2 regions of the Erwinia sp. BNK-24-b genome follow, and region 2 is predicted to be linked to the other one. Evidence: predicted binding sites of a transcription regulator. Region 2 holds the regulator's gene; the other holds the start of a gene.
The links. Region 2 encodes LexA, which represses DNA repair genes until DNA is damaged. Its sites were predicted from a motif close to TNCTGTATGTACATACAGNA; they were not measured.

Region 1 (3,128 bases), 1.8 Mb from region 2:
TAGTCGCCGCGCTGGAACGGCTGGTAAAAGCGAAAGTAATCACCGGCCAGACTTTGCGGAAGAAGCGCTTAGGGTTCACGCCGTTTACCGACAGCAGCAGCGCGTGTACGGCGAACATGATTGCCAGCCCCAGATAGGAGGCAACCACAAAACCGCCCAGCTTGATGATATCGGCCAGGTTTGAGCTGGCGACAACCTTGGTCATTAACGCCATGACGCCATAAGGCGTCAGCTTCATGATCAGGCGAACCAGCTTCATGACCCAGGCCTGCAGCACATCTATTGCCGCCAGTACGCGTTCGCCTTTCGGCTTATCATCACGCAGCAGATGCAGTGCGGCCACGCCCAGGAAAGCGGCAAAAATGACCACGCTGATAATAGAAGTAGGGTTCGCGCCGGTCAGATCGGCAAAAGGATTTTTCGGTACGAAAGAGAGCAGCAGCTGCGGCGTGGAAAGATCGGCTACTTTCCCCATATAGGTAGATTGCAGCGCGGCCAGACGAGCGGTTTCCTGTGCGCCCTGAACCAGACCGTTGGCGTTAAGACCAAACAGCCAGGTGACAAAGACGCCTACCAGCGCCGAGATAGCGGTCGTGAACAGCAATACGCCAATCGTTAACAGGCTAATTTTGCCCAGCGACGAGGCATTATGCAGCCGCGCGACGGCGCTCAGAATAGAAGCAAAAACCAGCGGCATAACGATCATCTGCAACAGCTGCACATAGCCGTTACCGACGATATTAAACCAGCTGATAGACTCTTTCAGTACGGCGCTGTCGGCACCGTAAATAGTATGTAAAACCAGGCCAAACAACACGCCGGTTGCCAGGCCCAGCAGGACTTTTTTTGCCAGGCTCCAGTTCTTGTTACCGCTTTTCGCCAGCAATACCAGCAGCACAATAAATGCTGCCAGGTTTGCAATGAGTGGAAGGTTCATCCCGGATCTCCAGTTTTAACGAGGCTTTATGCTGGCTTCGTCAGTAAGATAGAATTATTGCGCAACGGGTACGCTGTGGGACGATGGTATCAGCTCGGCGAAAAGGCGTTATATAATCAAAAGGAATAGTTTATAACTCATTGGGTTAAATCGACTGCTTAGTGAGCAAGGCGTGCATTTATAAAGCGGCTAACGTTATCCTGTACCTGCTCCAGCGCCTGTAACGGCCAGCTGTTTGCACCAAAAGAGGGCGCGCCTGCCGGGAACCACATTGCCAGTCCAACTAACGCCAGGCACAGCATCCGCTCCAGCTGGTTACCGTTACGGCTGTTTAACAGCGGCAGCCGAAAACGCCAGCGGCAGGGCCACAGCAAAGGAACGCCTGCGGGCGTCAGCATGTCGGCAACAATATGACTTAGATAGCCCAGCACCATCCCCTGAAAAACATCCGCAGGCAGTACCCACTCTTTTGGCAACTGTAGCCGTAGCAGCATAACGCCGCCGATCACGGCCAGCAGACTATGCGTAAAGCCGCGATGGCCGAACGCTCGCGCAATGGGCTGCGATAGCCAGCGAAAGCGTTGACCAAGCGTCGAGCGTGGGTGATCGATATCCGGCAGCAGGCAGGTAAGCAACGTGGCAGGAATAATATGCCACCAGTCGGCACTGCCGAGAACGGGCGTTAAGTCGGCTCGTTTGGCAAAAATTGCGCTGGCGATAGCAAAAATAAGATGGCCTTCGGCCGTCATGGAAAACACTCGGTAGCAGAACTGTCAATTCATCCAGTATAGGTGATATATACAGTAGAATAAACACGTTACGCTGTAACGAAAGATGAATAGATGGCTGCCTTTTTTATCTTAAGAAGAAAACCGCTGCTGATAACCGTTTTTAAGATGATCTACCGTATAACCCGGGCGGGCTACCAGACCCGAAATGAGCCTGGCAGCCACCGTATTAACTGCCCAACAAATGACGGCTGCTTAATTCAGTTAACGAGGCCAGCTTTACATCCGCCAGTGCCCAGCGCGCGTCGCTGGCATGGACAGGGGCAGGTACAGTGATGGAACGCATTCGCGCCGCTTTGGTGGCAATCATACCGTTAACAGAGTCTTCCAGCGTGACGCAGTTAAGCGGATCGACGCCGAGACGCGCCGCTGCATCAAGATAAACCTGAGGATGCGGCTTGCTGTAAGGAAGCCCCTCTGCCGAAGCCAGCACCTCAAAGTAGTGGCGCAGGCCAAACATCTCCAGCACGTGTTCCTGCATAAAAAGCGGCGAGGCGGAAGCCAGACCCATTTTCAGCCCCTCAGCCTGGCAGAGCTTGAGTGCCGCCTCAACGCCCGGCAGCAGCGGCCGCGTTTCGTCAATCAGGTTAATAACGCGAGTAATAATACGTTGGGCGATCTCATCCTGAGTGGGGCCGCTCCAGGGCAGAGTTTCATACCACATCCGCACAACCTGATCGATGCGCAAGCCAACCGTGTCCGGCAGCTCGCTGCGGCGGGAAAGGTCGACATCCAGCGTGGCAAAAATATCCAGCTCCGCCTGTTCCCATAACGGTTCTGAATCAATTAGTAACCCATCCATATCAAAAATTGCGGCAAGTACGGGACGTGAATAAGACATAATGCGGCTCCGTTAGTCGTTTTTTGACACATTAACATGAAGTTAAAGGTGCGGCAGGGTGGCAGGCTAAAGCGTGCGTCATCCTGAAGGTATTATTTTTCCAGGCAGAGTTTGCCAGCCAAAGGTAAACTAACAGCCTCACAGCATAAGGACAGGAGAAAGCATGACTTATCAACAAGCTGGGCGGGTCGCGGTACTTAAGCGCATCGCTGGCTGGATTATTTTTATTCCGGCGCTGGTTTCCACGCTGATTTCACTGATGCGCTTTGTAGAAGTCAGCCGTGAAAAACAGGCAGGGATTAATGCGGTAATGCAGGATTTTTCGCACGTCATGATTGATATGGTGCGGTTCAATACCGGTTTCCTGAACTTTTTCTGGAACAATTCACCGGTGCCGGATTTCAATCAGGGCGGAAACTGGCTGTTTTGGGTAGTCTATATCCTGATTTTTGTCGGCCTGGCGCTACAGGCGTCTGGCGCAAGAATGTGGCGTCAGTCGCGGCATCTTCGCGAGGGAATCGAAGATCAGATGATTTTAGAGAAGGCGAAAGGTGAAGAAGGG
Region 2 (3,128 bases):
GCATTCTGCTGCGCTTTTTCATGGGAGATTTTCTTGCTGCGCGCTTCATCCTCAACGGCTTTTGCAATCGCTTTAGACTGCAACAGCTTATTGAACAAATCCTGACGAACGGGCAGGCGCGGGCCAATCGCCGCCAGGCGCTGGCGGGCAAAATGCATTCTGGCTACGCGTGCCAGCTTCTGGGCGATAGTTTTATCCGTGCCGTGCTCTGTTGCCATCCGGCGTAGTGACACCATCGGTGAAAAGCGCACAAAGCTGTCGCGTCCCAGCCACAGGACGGCGATAAACTTCTGGATACCGTTTAATACGCGCAGATGCGGCTGGCTTTCGCCCTGAACTTCGCGGCCTGGTGCGCGGCCAAACATCACCGCAACGGGTACCATCTGCACATCAAGCAGAGGATGACTACGGTGCAAATCCAGATAGTCATGGAACGTTTTAACGGATTCCAGATTCGGCGCATAGTAAGGAAACACGCGCGGGCCATCGTGGATAAACACGTAACGCGGCAGCAGCGTACCGTCGATTTCCAGCGGATCTAAGGGATCGGGAAGATCTTCTTTGCGGCACTGCTCGCGCAACGCCAGCAGATCGGCCTTTGAATCATACGGTAGTACATACATAATAGGGCGCGACGTATCGAGCCCCAGTTCAGCGACCGGCTCGGCGGGGATCGCCTTACTCTTTACCAGCATTTTTACCGGTAAATTCAACAATTTATAATATAATTTACGCCAACCTGACATAGACAACATGAAGCCTCTCGTTAGCAAAGCGCCGCAAGCATACCAGAATCCTTGCATGAGATCTGTGATGTTACAAAATGTGCGCTACCCTGACATTGACGTTAAACATTACAAAGGGTTCCCTTGATATGACAAATAACGCCGTCGGTATCACGCGGATTATCAAAGCTGCCGGTTATTCGTGGAAAGGATTACGAGCGGCATGGCAGCATGAAGCCGCTTTTCGCCAGGAGCTGGTGGCAGCAGTGATTGCGGTCATTATCGCCTGCTGGCTGGACGTCAGCGTACTGGCAAGAGTCATGATGATCGGGTCCGTCGCGCTGGTGATTATCGTCGAAGTGCTTAACAGCGCCATTGAAGCCGTGGTCGACAGGTTGGGCAACGAGTTTCACGAGCTGTCCGGACGCGCCAAGGATATGGGGTCGGCGGCGGTGCTGCTGGCTATCTTGCTGGCCGTTTTCGTCTGGCTGAGCATATTGCTTTCACGCTGAACGCCCGTAAAGTAATTGTCGTTTTTTGCACAGCTTAAGGTTTTCAACGGCGAAATACCTGTATATACTTACAAGTGACTGTATAAACAACCAGGGGGCGGGATGAAAGCACTAACGGCAAGGCAGCAACAGGTTTATGACCTGATTCGCCAGCATATTAACCAAACCGGCATGCCGCCGACGCGGGCAGAGATCGCTACGCAGCTCGGTTTCCGTTCCCCGAATGCGGCTGAAGAGCACCTTAAAGCGCTGGCGCGCAAGGGCGTTATCGAAATCGTTTCCGGTGCATCACGCGGTATTCGCCTGATGATGGAAGACGAAGACGGCCTGCCGCTGATTGGCCGTGTGGCTGCGGGCGAACCGCTGCTGGCGGAACAGCACATTGAAGGACATTACCAGGTCGATCCGGATTTATTCAAGCCGGGTGCCGATTTCCTGCTGCGCGTTAGCGGCATGTCGATGAAAGACATCGGTATTATGGATGGCGATCTGTTGGCCGTACATAAAACGCAGGACGTGCGTAACGGTCAGGTAGTGGTTGCGCGTATTGATGACGAAGTTACCGTCAAGCGACTGAAAAAGCAGGGTAACATCGTTCATTTACTGCCGGAAAACAACGAGTTCCAGCCTATTGTGGTTGACCTGCGTCAGCAAACCTTTTCAATTGAAGGCCTGGCGGTTGGCGTGATACGTAACGGTAACTGGCTCTGAGCCACCGCTTCTGGTGATTTCTCCACGCGTCGTTTCTATAACGGCGCGTTGCGGCTTTCCTGAGTTTCAGATCTTCTCTTAGCAGCACAGATTTTCCTTTCTTTTAACACGGCATTTGACCGTGACTGCCTTCCCCGTGTTTGCTGTACTGCTACTGCTACTGCTACTGCTACTGCTACTGCTACTGCTACTGCTACTGCTACTGCTACTGCTACTGCTACTGCTACTGCTACTGCTACTGCTACTGCTACTGCTACTGCTACTGCCGTCTTTCTTAATGGCTACTGTCTCCGCACGTCGTACAGGCTTGTTACCTTTGCTTTCACACCGCTTCGCTTTTTTTTGCTGGTCGCCATGCAAAACCGCCATCATCTACTACAATTATTAGTACGTTAAGCATTTAGGCAGCGTTTTATGTTGCTGTCAGCCGTTTTGCTGTAACGATAAGCTGTTATCACCTAAGGTTCTAAGTTAAGGAGAGACAAGATGAATAAAGACGAAGCCGGCGGTAACTGGAAGCAGTTAAAAGGTAAAGTGAAAGAGAAGTGGGGCAAGCTGACCGACGATGATATGACCATCGTTGAAGGCAAACGCGATCAGCTGGTAGGTAAAATCCAGGAACGCTATGGCTACACTAAAGACCAGGCCGAAAAAGAACTCGGTGACTGGGAAACGACGAATAAACATCGCTTCTGAGGATGTTAAGTAAGTCGCTGGCAGGCTAAATAATCAGTCTGCTTAACAAGGGTGGTGCTTACGGCACCGCCCTTGTTTGTTTATGGCCTTTGGCACGTCATTGACACTGGTCAGACATGGCTTAAATATATTTGAAGGGTTAGCTACTTAGCGGCCACGCTTTTTGGCAACAACCGTGTGATCGTGCTGGCACTCATCCTGGTGCTGGCAGGCTTCAACTTCAACGCAATTAAGGCACAAACCGTGTGCTTCAATAACGCTATTGGTCAGCGCAAAACCCGTGCTTTTTGCCAGTGACTTCAAAATAGCCTCTACGCCTTCGGCATGTTGTTCAGTCACGGCCCCGCAGCGGTCGCAGATTAGCATCGCCGAGGTATGTGAAGGCTCTTCAAAGTGATGGCATACCACATAGCTGTTGGTCGACTCCACCCGATGCACGAACCCCTGCTCCAGCAAAAAATCCAGCGCGCGATAAATCGTCGGC

Region 1: the regulator LexA is predicted to act here: its motif matches at 1,706-1,725, upstream of ACMGGR_RS11575 (metal-dependent hydrolase).

What each region holds. Positions count from the first base shown of each region.
Region 1 is NZ_CP179901.1:2,568,141-2,571,268, reverse strand. It holds gene ACMGGR_RS11580 (L-cystine transporter) at 1-937, opposite strand, end outside; gene ACMGGR_RS11575 (metal-dependent hydrolase) at 1,096-1,686, opposite strand; gene hxpB (hexitol phosphatase HxpB) at 1,895-2,566, opposite strand; gene ACMGGR_RS11565 (YniB family protein) at 2,730-3,128, shown strand, end outside.
Region 2 is NZ_CP179901.1:4,335,163-4,338,290, reverse strand. It holds gene plsB (glycerol-3-phosphate 1-O-acyltransferase PlsB) at 1-746, opposite strand, end outside; gene ACMGGR_RS20025 (diacylglycerol kinase) at 875-1,237, shown strand; gene lexA (transcriptional repressor LexA) at 1,340-1,948, shown strand; gene ACMGGR_RS20015 (CsbD family protein) at 2,435-2,644, shown strand; gene zur (zinc uptake transcriptional repressor Zur) at 2,792-3,128, opposite strand, start outside.